DNA from 2 places in the Agrobacterium sp. GW821-FHT02D03 genome. Region 1 is predicted to be linked to the other one. Evidence: predicted binding sites of a transcription regulator. Region 1 holds the regulator's gene; the other holds the start of a gene.

Region 1 (6,574 bases):
GCAAATTCCCACGGCAGGATGATTTTGCCGCCATGATCCGGACCGCGGGTTTCTCGCGCGTCAGCTACACCAACTATACCGGCGGAATTGCCGCGCTGCATTCCGGCTGGAAACTCTGATCGATGGCATTTCCAGGACATAGCAGGGCATTCGCATGAGCACGCTTGGCGCATATTTTCGACTCGCCAAGGTTGGCTGGGTTCTCGTCCGCGAGGGTGTGGTTCTGGCGCTGCCCGACGAGGGGCTGCCCGCCTCTGCCAAATTCGTCAAGGGCATGTTGAAGCCTCTGGCGCGCAACAAGGCATTGAGAAGTGAGCGCAGCGATCGACTTTCGAAGGCTGTCAGCCGTCTTGGACCGTCCTATGTCAAGATGGGCCAGTTTCTGGCCACCCGGCCGGATGTGGTTGGCGCGGACTTTGCCGAAGATCTGGCCGGTCTGCAGGACCGCATGGATTTCTTTCCCGTTGCTGCCGCCAAGGCCAATATCGAAGGCTCGCTCGGTCGTCCGATCTCTGAGCTTTACGTGGAATTCGGCGATCCAATAGCCGCAGCCTCCATTGCGCAGGTTCACCCAGCCGTCATCGATACGCCGTCTGGGCGCAAGAAGGTGGCGGTCAAGGTTATTCGCCCTGGTGTGCGCCAGCGCTTCCAGGACGATCTGGAAGCCATGTATCTGGTGGCCGATCTGCAGCAGCGTTTCGTCCGCTCCGCCCGGCGTCTGCGACCCGTCGAGGTCACCAAGACGCTGGAGCAGACCACCAAGATAGAGATGGACCTTCGCCTCGAGGCGGCCGCTCTTTCCGAGCTTGCCGAAAATACCAAAGGTGATCCCGGCTTTCGCGTGCCGGAAGTGGATTGGGAACGCACCGGTCGCGACGTCGTCACCATGGAATGGATCGACGGCATCAAGATGTCGGATACGGATGCGCTGAAGGCGGCCGGTCACGACCTCAATGCGCTGGCCGATACACTCATCCAGTCCTTCCTGCGCCACACGCTGCGCGACGGCTTCTTCCATGCGGACATGCACCCTGGCAACCTTTTCGTTGATCCGACGGGCATTATCGTCGCAGTCGACATGGGAATTGCCGGACGGCTTGGCAAAAAAGAGCGCCGCTTTCTGGCGGAAATCCTTTATGGCTTCATCACGCGCGACTACATGCGCGTAGCTGAAGTGCATTTCGAAGCGGGTTACGTACCGGCCCACCATGACATGGCAAGCTTCGCTCAGGCGATCCGCGCCATCGGCGAGCCGATCCACGGCCAGCCCGCCGAAACCATTTCCATGGGCAAGCTCCTGACGCTGCTTTTCGAAGTCACCGAACTTTTTGACATGGAAACGCGTCCCGAACTGGTCATGCTGCAAAAGACCATGGTCGTCGTCGAAGGCGTATCACGTATCCTCAATCCGCGCTTCAACATGTGGAAGGCCGCAGACCCCGTCGTCAGCGGCTGGATCCGCGACAATCTCGGGCCAAAGCGTATCGTCACCGATCTGAAGGACGGCGTGAAGGCAGCGATCAAGCTGGCGGAAGCGGCACCCGAGATCGCGGCCAAGACCGAAAAGCTGCATTCCGAACTGATGTATATGAGCGAAAACGGCCTGCGCTTCGATGAGCGCACGGCCGAAGCCATCGGCAGGTCAGAAGCCCGTCACACCCGTTGGGGTCGCCTGGCACTCTGGGTGATTGCGGTGACGCTGATCTATATCGCTGTCAGGATTAGTTGATCCGGTGGCAAGCGGTGCGCTCTCTGGGCATTTAGAGAGCGCCCCTTAAGCGAGATCGGCAACCACCGAATCCAGGATCAGCATTCCCGACGGCGTGCAGCGGACGCGGGAATTTCCAAGCCGCTCGATAAAGCCGTGTTCCAGTAAAACCGCTTCGCGATCCGGGTCCAGATCGCGACCTGAGAACTCGCTCCAGCGGGCGAGATCGACGCCTTCGCGAAGCCGCAGTCCCATCAAAAGCAACTCGTCGGCCTGTTCGTCACGCCCCAGCATTTCCTGATCCACCATGCCGTGCCCATCACGCTCCACGGCTTGCAGCCATGTTTCGGGGTGACGCTCGGTGGCGGTTGCGAGTTTGGCGCCGCCCTTGGTCAGGCGTCCATGGGCGCCGGGGCCGATACCGGCATAGTCGCCATAGCGCCAATAGGTGAGGTTGTGGCGGCTCTCAGCGCCCGGACGCGCATGATTGGAAACCTCATAGGCCGGGAGCCCATGGCGTGCGGTAATCTCCTGCGTCGCCTCGTAAAGCACAGCCGACTGTTCGCCATCCGGAACAATCAGCTTGCCCGCCTTGTGGAGACCGTAGAAGGCCGTGCCTTCCTCGATCGTCAACTGGTAGAGCGACAGGTGATCGACCGCATAAGAGATGGCCTCTTCGAGTTCCTTTTCCCATTCCTCAACTGTCTGATTGGGGCGGGCATAGATGAGATCGAAGGACATGCGTGGGAAGATTTCGCGCGCCAGCCGGATAGCCTTCAGCGCATCGGCCACATCATGCAGGCGTCCGAGGAACTTCAGATCCCGGTCATTCAGCGCTTGTACGCCCATGGAGACGCGATTGACGCCGGCGGCCCTGTAGCCACGAAAGCGTTCCGCTTCCACGCTGGATGGATTGGCCTCCATGGTGATCTCGATGCCGTCCGGCACGCGCCAATAACGGGCGATACCATCCAGAATGGCGCCGACCGTCTGCGGGTCCATCAGCGACGGCGTGCCGCCGCCCATGAAAATGCTGGTGACGACCTTCGGGCCGCTCAACTGCCGCATCGTTTCCATTTCGCGCAGGAAGGCGGCAACGAACCGCTCCTGATCCACCGGCTGATGGCGGACATGGCTGTTGAAATCGCAATAGGGACACTTGGCCGCGCAGAAGGGCCAGTGAACATAGATGCCGAAGCCGGGCTCACCCGTATCCGGCAGAAGGTCCGCATATCCGGACGGATGTGCGCCGGGCGCAGAAGAAAGGCCGCTCCCGGTCATCGTAATGCTCATGCCTCCAGGCAGGTTTCGACGAATGTTTTGAAAGCGCGTGCGCGGTGCGACAGCGCTGTCGCATCGCCCTGGCGCCAGCCATGCTTTTCGTCGGATGTCATTTCGCCAAAGCTGGTTGTGTAGCCTTCTGGCTGGAAGATCGGATCGTAGCCGAAACCGCTCGTGCCGCGTGGCGGCCAGACGATCGTGCCTTCCGCTTCACCGCGGAAAAACTCGGTATGGCCGTCTGGCCAGGCCAGGCAAAGAACGCTGACGAAGCGACCCGTGCGCTGCTCCGGTGTCGTCGCACCACGCTCCTGAAGCGCGTCTTCGACCTTTTGCATCGCCATGGCGAAATCGCGTGTGCCGTTGCCGGTCTCCGCCCAGTCCGCAGTGTAGACGCCCGGCGCGCCGTCCAGCGCGTCGATCACCAGGCCCGAATCGTCGGAGAGTGCGGGCATGCCGGATGCCTTGGCCGAAGCGAGCGCCTTGATCGCCGCATTTTCTTCGAAGGTCGTCCCGGTTTCGGCCGGCTCCTCGAAATTTAGCTCGGCGGCCGATTTTGCCGAAAAGCCGAGAGGGCCGATCAGGTCGGCGATTTCGGCAATCTTGCCCTTGTTGTGGCTGGCAACGACGATGGTTCTGGTATCAAGCTTGCGCATGGTCTTGTCCCGTTCAGGCGATTGCCTGCTTCTGCATCTCGACGAGTTCCGCACAGCCAGCCTTGGCAAGGCCAAGCAGGGTCAGGAATTCTTCTTCCGAGAATGGCTTACCCTCGGCGGTGCCCTGAATCTCGACGATGCCGCCAGAGCCGGTGATGACGAAGTTGGCGTCTGTTTCCGCAGAGGAGTCTTCCAGGTAATCGAGATCGATCACCGGCTGATTGGCGAAGATGCCGCAGGAGATGGCGGCGATATGATCCTTCAGAACCTTTTCGACCTTCAGCATGTTGCGGCTTTCCATCCACTTCAGGCAGTCGTGAAGGGCAATCCAGGCACCGGTGATGGAGGCGGTACGCGTACCACCATCGGCCTGGATGACGTCGCAGTCGATGCTGATCTGGCGTTCGCCAAGGGCTTGCAGATCAACGACTGCGCGCAGCGAACGGCCGATCAGGCGCTGGATTTCCTGCGTTCTACCGCCTTGCTTGCCGGACGATGCTTCGCGCTTCATGCGCTCGTTGGTGGAGCGGGGAAGCATGCCATATTCAGCTGTAACCCAGCCTTTGCCACTGTTGCGCAGCCACGGCGGCGTCTTTTCCTCGAGGCTGGCGGTGACCAGAACATGCGTATCGCCGAATTTGACGAGACAGGAGCCTTCGGCGTGCTTGGAGAAGTTACGCTCGAAGGATACCTTACGCATCTGGTCGGTTTTTCTGCCTGAGGGCCGCATATCGTTTCTCTCCGTCTCTTAACTTCCCGCCTTCTACGGTCAGGGCGACGCTTTTGCAAAGGAAAAGCGGACGAGCAGGGCTTAGAGCCGAATTTCCGTTTTCACTTGGAAGACCGAGTGACTATATTCAACACAGTCAAAAACAGCTTGGGGAAAAACGAGCGGCATGGGCATAACACCCCCCATCGGCAAAGAGCCAGGTGCGCTTCTGGACGATCGCTCACGCGAAATCTTCAGGCGCATTGTGGAAGGCTATCTGGAAACGGGCGAACCGCTCGGTTCGCGTAGTCTCTCTCGCCTGCTTCCCATGTCGCTGTCGCCAGCGTCTGTGCGTAACGTCATGAGCGATCTGGAGGAACTCGGTCTCATTTATTCGCCGCATGTCAGTGCCGGACGCCTGCCGACCCAGACCGGGCTTCGCTTCTTCGTCGATGCCTTCATGCAGGTGGGCGAACTGCCAGAGGCCGAGCGCGCCAATATCGACCGGCATATCGGCCCGATCTCCGGGCGCGAACAGTCTCTCGAAGGCCTGCTGTATGAGGCAAGCAGCATGCTCTCCGGCATGTCGCGCGGGGCAGGGCTGGTGCTGACCGCCAAGAACGATGCCGTCCTCAAACATGTGGAGTTCATCCGGCTGGAGCCAACCAAGGCGCTCGCCGTTCTGGTCGGCGACCATAACCAGGTCGAAAACCGCATCATCGAGCTGCCGGCCGGCATCACTTCGTCGCAATTGACCGAGGCCGCCAACTTCATCAACGCGCATCTCGGCGGCCAGACCTTGCCGGAACTGCGAAGCCAGATAGCCCGACAGAAGAACGAGCTTCAAAGCGCGCTGAGCACGCTGGCTCAGGATCTGGTCGAGCGGGGCCTTGCCGTCTGGTCCGGTGACAATGAGGAAGGCAAGCTCGGGCGCCTGATCGTGCGCGGCCGCTCCAATCTTCTCGAGGGGCTTGCCGGCGAAGAAGATATCGACCGCGTTCGTCTTCTTTTCGACGATCTGGAGCGCAAGGAAAACCTGATCGAGATCCTCAATCTGGCAGAGACCGGCTCCGGGGTCAGGATTTTCATCGGCTCGGAAAATAAGTTGTTTTCCCTGTCGGGCTCATCGCTGATCGTCGCACCCTACAAAGACGACGAGAACCGGGTCGTAGGCGCTGTCGGGGTGATCGGCCCGACACGGCTGAACTATTCCCGCATCGTGCCGATGGTGGATTACACCGCCCAGATCATGGCGCGGCTTTCCACCAAGCGACGTTAGAGCGTTTCCATTTGACGTTTCCATCTGAAAAGGAAACGGTCTACCCGCGCAGGTCGCTTGAAAAACCGCTCCTTTTTCCCGTAAGCCTTGATTTTTGCATGGCAAAGCTCGATATCGGGCTCAATCTCATTGCAAGCCACAATACACATGTAATTTGGAGAACGTCATGACTGACACCAACAAGACCGGACCTGACGCAGGCGCTGCCGACGAAGCAGTGGAAGCGACCACGGCGGAGAATGCGGTGCCGGAGCAGGCAGAACCCGATCCGATCGATGTGCTGAAGGCGGAAAACGCCGATCTTCGCGACAAATTCCTGCGTCTGGCCGCTGAGATGGACAATCTTCGCCGTCGCACCGAACGTGAGGTCAAGGATGCAAAGGCCTATTCCGTTGCCGGCTTCGCGCGTGACATGCTGGCCGTCTCCGACAATCTTCGCCGCGCGCTCGACACCATTCCCGAAGAACTGAAGCAAAGTGCCGAAGCCAATATCAAGGGTCTGATCGAAGGCGTCGATATGACGGAACGTTCCATGCTCTCCGCACTTGAGCGTCACGGCGTGAAGAAGATCGATGCCGAGGGTGAGAAGTTTGATCCGAACTTCCATCAGGCCATGTTCGAAATCCCGAATACCACCGTGCCGAACAACACGGTCGTCCAAGTGGTGCAGGCTGGCTTTACCATCGGCGAGCGCGTTCTGCGTCCCGCCATGGTCGGCGTCGCCAAGGGTGGACCGAAGGTTGAAGCGCCGGCAGGTGCTGAGCCCGGCACGAGCGGTCTCAACGAGAAAGACGCCTGAGCGCCTTCTTCGTCTTCATCTGATCAATAGCAAAAGGCCCGGATATCTGATCGATATCCGGGCCTTTGTTTTACAACATCGGCCCGAAAAGCGGTCTCGATTTTCGGAAAGCACGATGCGTCGATTCAAAAAGGTAAAGCGCCGT
Region 2 (6,574 bases), 350 kb from region 1:
CGGGTCGACGCTGAAGGCGAACCACCTGAAGATCCTGACCGACGGCATCATCTTGAGGTCGGAAGCCTGCTTCGTTCGTGCCCGCAAGGCGGAGCACGAAGGCGATGCTGTCGTTCAGGAGATCGTCTCGCGCGTCAAGACGGCGCTTGGCTGAGGGCATATTTTGTTTATGCTGTTCTCCTTATGAAGGAGAATGTCATGCGCATCACAGGCCAGTGCCACTGCGGCAGCGTTCAATATGAAGCGGAAGCCGATCCGGAGCATGTGGTCATCTGTCACTGCACGGATTGCCAGCGTCTGACGGGTTCGCCCTATCGCGTGACCTTGCGAGCGAAGCGCCAGGATATCAGCCTGACCGGCGCGGAGCCGAAGCTCTACAGGAAGAAGGCGGAAAACGGCAATGTCCGGCTGATGCATTTCTGTGGCGACTGCGGCGCGCCGCTGTTCAGCAGCGCCGAACAGGACAACGGCACCTGGGGCATACGGTGGGGCTCGATCAATGAACGGGCCGAGTTGGAACCGCGTGTGCAGATCTGGGCGCGCTCCAAGGCCGCTTGGGTGGACCATCTCGACGCGATCCCCGCTTTTCCCAAGGAACGAACATAAAGAAAAAACCGCCGGATTGCTCCGACGGCTCATTTTATCCGCTTTGGAATTCAGGCGTGGGCAAGCTTCGGGCCGCGCATCGCGTCGACCGAATAGGCACCGGCACCGAAGGCTCCGAGAAGGATATAGGCGCCAGCCAGCGTGATGTTTTTCATCAGCATGATGCCGTTCAGCGTGTTGATCCAGCCGAGAGCCGCATCCGGCCAGCCGGGAACGGCAACGGTGCCGCTGTGGAAGACAAGACCGGTGAAGACGCAGAATGCAGCCAGTGCGAAGGCGGCAATCTTGGTCTGGAAGCCAACCAGAACGGCAAGGCCGGTGACGAGCTCAAACAAACCGGCAAGGTAAGCAAGAGCGGTTGCCGCAGGCAAGCCAGCGCCGGTTATCATACCGGCCGTGCCGGCAGGGTCCATCAGCTTGCCGAAGCCGGAATAGACGAAAATGAAGGAAAGAAGGATGCGTGCGACGAGCACGAGAGCGTTCTGACTGCTGGACATTTGATGTCTCCGTTGTGAGCTTTCGTTCAAGCCGTTGCGTGAACTCTGGAGACAGTTCTGACGGATTTTTCGAATTGACGAAAGATAAACGCACGGAGACTCTTCGTCTTCAAAAAGTGAACAATCAGCCGGACGCGTTGTGCCGATCGAGCATGGTGATAGACCTCTGCTTATGGAGACGCTGCGAGACAGATGACAAGGGGAGAGAGGATGAAAATCGTTAGAGGCACCTTCGACAATGTTGATTCATGGTCGCGTTTACGCGCGGCGCTCTGGCCGGACGGCTCCGTCGAGCAACACCGCGAGGATGTCATCGAGACCTTTTTACAGGGAGCCGATAGGGCCGTCGCTTTTCTCAGCGAAAGCGAGGAGGGTGAGATCGTCGGTTTTGCCGAAGGCAGTTTGCGCAACGATTATGTCAACGGCTGCAAGACGTCGCCCGTGGCCTTCCTGGAAGGTATCTATGTTCTGCCGTCGCATCGGAAGCAAGGAATCGCGCGGCTGCTTTGTGATGCAGTTGGGGACTGGGGTAAGTCTCAAGGATGCCTGGAGTTTGCCTCCGACGCCCCGCTTGAGAATGAGGTGAGCCGGAAGTTTCACGCCGCTCTCGGTTTTACGGAAACACAACGCGTCGTCTTCTTCCGCAAGGATATCGAGGCCTGATGCAGCCGAAGTTAAACGAGCAATCATAGCCATTTATTGCTGGACGTATGGGTAGGACTACAAGATTCTCGGTTTTCCGATCTTGAACCACGCCTTTGCGATCTTGCCGCGAGCGACCTCGTAGATACAGACAACATCGACTTCGCCACGTCCTTCGGGAAAATTTCGCGTCACGGTCTCGTGGTCGATGACCATGTCTTCGAGAATTATGCGCGATAGCAGTCGCCCATAAAGGTCTGGTTCTTTGAAGCGCGCGATGTGGCGCTCGCGAATTTCGAGAGCGTTGCGCGCCAAGAGCGTCGAGGGAAAAGCAAAGTACTGACAGTCGTCAGCCCACCACCGCATGAATTCATCGATGTCACGGGCATTATAGGCCTCGAGCTGTTTCTGCACCGGAAGTTCGACGGCACTGTTCAAGAGACACCTGTTCCACATGCTTGCATCGGGGCGATGCATTATTCGACGTTTGTGTAGCGGTAAGCACGTTCCAAGATCAAGCAGGCTTAGAGTGTTGCTGCTGATGGATGGCTCGCAATGCTGGACTGAGCTGAGGGGAATTTGATCGCGACGGCGGAACGCGCCAAACAAAAAGGGCGATCCGAAGACCGCCCTTTCGTATTCCAGAGGGAATGGACTGATTAGAAGTCCATGCCGCCCATGCCGCCGCCCGGCATTGCAGGCATTGCGGAGTCCTTCTTCGGCAGCTCGGCAATCATGGCTTCCGTGGTGATCAGCAGCGAAGCAACCGAAGCTGCGTTCTGCAGAGCCGTACGGACAACCTTGACCGGGTCGACGATACCCATGGCAATCATGTCGCCATATTCGCCGGTCTGAGCGTTGTAACCGAAGTTATCGTCATCCTTGTCGAGAAGCTTGCCAACAACGATCGAAGCTTCGTCACCTGCGTTGTCTGCGATCTGGCGAACCAGCGACTGCAGAGCGCGGCGAACGATGTTGATACCAGCTTCCTGGTCGTCGTTCACACCCTTGACGGTGATCTTCTGAGCGGAACGAAGCAGAGCGGTACCACCGCCGGCAACGATGCCTTCCTGAACAGCAGCGCGGGTTGCGTTCAGAGCGTCGTCGATACGGTCCTTGCGCTCCTTCACTTCAACTTCCGTTGCACCGCCGACGCGGATGACGGCAACGCCACCAGCGAGCTTGGCAAGGCGTTCCTGCAGCTTTTCGCGGTCGTAATCGGAAGAGGTTTCTTCGACCTGAGCCTTGATCTGGGCAACGCGGCCTTCGATGTCGGTCTTCTGGCCGGAGCCGTCAACGATCGTGGTGTTTTCCTTGGAGATGGAAACCTTCTTGGCCTTGCCGAGCATGTCGAGAGTGACATTTTCGAGCTTGATGCCGAGGTCTTCGGAGATCACGGTACCACCGGTCAGGATCGCGATGTCTTCAAGCATGGCCTTGCGGCGGTCGCCGAAGCCAGGAGCCTTGACGGCAGCGATCTTGAGGCCGCCACGCAGCTTGTTGACGACGAGCGTTGCAAGAGCTTCGCCTTCGACGTCTTCAGCGATGATGACGAGCGGCTTGCCGGTCTGAACAACGGCTTCGAGAACTGGAAGCATGGCCTGAAGGTTGGACAGCTTCTTCTCGTGAAGGAGAATGTAAGCGTCTTCCAGGTCGGCAATCATCTTCTCAGGGTTGGTCACGAAGTAGGGCGACAGGTAGCCGCGGTCGAACTGCATGCCTTCGACGACTTCGAGTTCGGTCTCAGCGGTCTTGGCTTCTTCGACGGTGATAACGCCTTCGTTGCCAACCTTCTGCATGGCTTCCGCGATGTCGCGGCCAACCTGCGTGTCGCCGTTAGCGGAGATCGTACCGACCTGAGCAACTTCCTCAGAGGTGTTGATCTTCTTTGCCTTCGCCTGCAGGTCCTTGACGACTTCTGAAACAGCGAGGTCGATACCGCGCTTCAGGTCCATCGGGTTCATGCCGGCTGCAACAGCCTTCTGGCCTTCGCGAACGATCGCCTGGGCAAGAACGGTTGCAGTCGTGGTGCCGTCACCGGCGATGTCGTTGGTCTTCGAAGCAACTTCGCGGACCATCTGTGCGCCCATGTTCTCGAACTTGTCTTCCAGTTCGATTTCCTTGGCGACGGAAACGCCGTCCTTGGTGATGCGCGGTGCGCCGAAGGACTTGTCGATAACAACGTTACGACCCTTCGGGCCGAGCGTGACCTTCACTGCGTCAGCGAGAATGTCGACGCCCTTGAGCATCTTTTCGCGCGCCGAGCGGCCGAATTTTACTTCTTTGGCTGCCATGTTTCAAAACTCCTGGTTTCGAATGGCCGGAACAGTGTCCGGCTTCAGATTACGGAAATGGGGAAGGCGGCTAAATCAGCCGATGATGCCCATGATGTCGGCTTCCTTCATGATGAGAAGGTCTTCGCCGTCGAGCTTTACTTCCGTGCCGGACCACTTGCCGAACAGGATGCGGTCGCCGACCTTGACGTCGAGAGCGACGATCTTGCCGGACTCATCGCGTGCGCCGGAGCCAACTGCGACGATTTCGCCTTCCTGCGGCTTTTCCTTGGCGGTATCAGGAATGATGATGCCACCCTTGGTCTTAGCTTCAGACTCAACGCGACGAACCACAACGCGGTCGTGCAGCGGGCGGAAATTGGTGCTTGCCATTGTCTATTCCCTCGATCAAATGACATTCGCGGATCGGAAACGACCCGCCTGGATTGATGTTAGCACTCTCATTTGCCGAGTGCTAGCGAGACGGAGATAAGCAGGGTGTCGGGTGCTGTCAAGAACGGCCCGTCGGAAAAATTTCATGTAAAATGGTTACTGCGATTGCATGACAGATTTTTTGCGCTCTGAAACTTCCGCTACCCACCCGACTCTGTCGGAACTCTTTTTTGTCTTCGGCCGTGTTGGCCTGTTGAGCTTCGGCGGTCCAGCGGGCCAGATCGGCATGATGCACCGCGTGCTGGTCGATGAGAAACGCTGGCTTTCCGAAGAGCGATTCCTGCACGCGCTGAATTACTGCATGCTTCTCCCAGGACCGGAGGCCCAGCAACTGGCAACCTATGCCGGATGGCTTCTGCATGGCAGACGCGGCGGCATCATCGCCGGCATGCTCTTCGTTCTGCCGGGCTTCCTCGTCATCGTCGCACTTGCGGCAGCCTATGCGCTCTATCAGGATACGCATTGGCTGCCCGCCCTTCTCTTCGGTCTGAAGGCAGGCGTGCTCGCCATCGTCATCGAAGCCTTGCTGCGCGTGGCAAAACGCGCGCTGAAGAGCCGCTTCCTGATCGGCGTTGCGGCCGCAGCCTTCATAGCTCTGTTCTTTTTCGGCGTTCCCTTTCCGCTTGTCATTCTCGCTGCCGGTATTTCGGGTTTCCTGAAAGCCCGAGGAGGGCGCTCGACAAAGCCTGATGTCGAAAGCAAGGCACCACCCCTGCTGCGGCAGATCCGAGGGGTTCTCGTCGGCATTTTCATCTGGCAAATGCCGCTTCTGCTGTTCTGGCTTCTGGCCGCGCCGAACTCGCTCATCGAACTGCAAGAGTTTTTCTCAAGGCTTGCAGTCGTCACCTTTGGTGGCGCCTATGCGGTTCTTGCCTATGTGGCGCAGGTTGCGGTGGAGACGCATCACTGGATGACGGCAAGCGAGATGCTGGACGGCCTGGCGCTTGCCGAGGCTACACCCGGACCGCTCGTTCTGGTTCTCTCCTATATCGGCTTTCTCGCAGCGTTTCGGCATCCAGGCATGCTCGATCCGATGCTGGCGGGTGTTGCTGGGGCAAGTGTTGCCGCCTGGGCGACTTTCGTCCCAAGCTTCATCTTCATATTTCTCGGTGCGCCTTACGTGGAAAGGCTGAGAGACAATGCGGCTTTATCCGGCGCCTTGTCCGCCATTACCGGTGCGGTGGTGGGCGTCATTCTCAATCTTTCGGTCTGGTTTGGCCTGCATGTGCTTTTTGGCAAAGTCGACAGGGTTGAACTTCTGCCTCAGATCAATTTCGGCATGTCCTTGCCGGACTGGCATTCGCTCGACCTTGCATCGCTTGCGCTCTTCGTCGTCTCGGCCATCATGCTGTTTCGCCTGAAATTCGGGATGCTGCCGGTGCTCGGCCTGTGTATCGGGGCAGGTTTCATCAGGCTTTGGCTCGGCTGAGGTCTTAGTTGCGCACAGGTACCCGCTGTCTTTTTCGCTTGCCATCGCAACCAGCCTTTGCGATGTCACGAGCTCGAAAATGATGGAAAGAGTTGGAAGATTCATGGCCCACCGCATTGCCACCCTTGGCGACATCACCTCCCAATTCGATGTCATCCTCTCCGATGTGTGGGGTGTGCTGCACAATGGCGTGACCGCTTTTCCCGCGGCCGGTGTCGCATTGGCCGAAGCGCGCAAGAACGGCAAGACTGTCGTCCTCATCACCAATTCCCCGCGTCCGGCAGTCGGCGTCATTCCGCAGCTGCGTGCGCTTGGCGTGCCCGATGAGGCCTATGACCGCATCGTAACCTCTGGTGACGTGACCCGCGAGCTGATTGCCGAGGGACCGAAGAAGGTCTTCCTGCTGGGTCCCGAGCGCGATATGCCGCTGTTTGATGGTCTCGACGTTACGGTGGTGGGTGAAAGCGATGCGGAAGCCGTTGTCTGCACTGGTTTCTTCGACGACGAAACCGAAACGCCTGAAGATTATACCGAGATGCTAAAGGGTTTCGTCGCCCGCTCCGCGCCGATGATCTGCGCCAACCCTGATCTGGTGGTCGAGCGTGGCGAGCGCATCATCCCCTGCGCAGGCGCCATGGCGGCCTACTTCGAGCAGCTGGGCGGCGAAGTGCGCA

The links. The regulator HrcA, encoded in region 1, represses chaperone genes, less so after heat shock. The targets are predictions, from matches to a motif close to GTTAGCACTCNCNNNNNGNGAGTGCTAAC.
Region 2: the regulator HrcA is predicted to act here: its motif matches at 4,470-4,498, upstream of groES (co-chaperone GroES).

What each region holds. Positions count from the first base shown of each region.
Region 1 is NZ_JBWKVN010000001.1:2,834,854-2,841,427, reverse strand. Features, by position in the region: gene ubiE (bifunctional demethylmenaquinone methyltransferase/2-methoxy-6-polyprenyl-1,4-benzoquinol methylase UbiE) at 1-119, shown strand, start outside; gene ubiB (2-polyprenylphenol 6-hydroxylase) at 155-1,729, shown strand; gene hemW (radical SAM family heme chaperone HemW) at 1,775-2,989, opposite strand; gene rdgB (RdgB/HAM1 family non-canonical purine NTP pyrophosphatase) at 2,998-3,642, opposite strand; gene rph (ribonuclease PH) at 3,656-4,372, opposite strand; gene hrcA (heat-inducible transcriptional repressor HrcA) at 4,539-5,630, shown strand; gene grpE (nucleotide exchange factor GrpE) at 5,797-6,429, shown strand.
Region 2 is NZ_JBWKVN010000001.1:2,489,426-2,495,999, reverse strand. Features, by position in the region: gene hisG (ATP phosphoribosyltransferase) at 1-154, shown strand, start outside; gene AC07U5_RS11900 (GFA family protein) at 199-606, shown strand; gene AC07U5_RS11895 (DoxX family protein) at 657-1,103, opposite strand; gene aac(6') (aminoglycoside 6'-N-acetyltransferase) at 1,314-1,766, shown strand; gene AC07U5_RS11885 (nuclear transport factor 2 family protein) at 1,824-2,183, opposite strand; gene groL (chaperonin GroEL) at 2,405-4,039, opposite strand; gene groES (co-chaperone GroES) at 4,115-4,411, opposite strand; gene chrA (chromate efflux transporter) at 4,581-5,900, shown strand; gene AC07U5_RS11865 (TIGR01459 family HAD-type hydrolase) at 6,004-6,574, shown strand, end outside.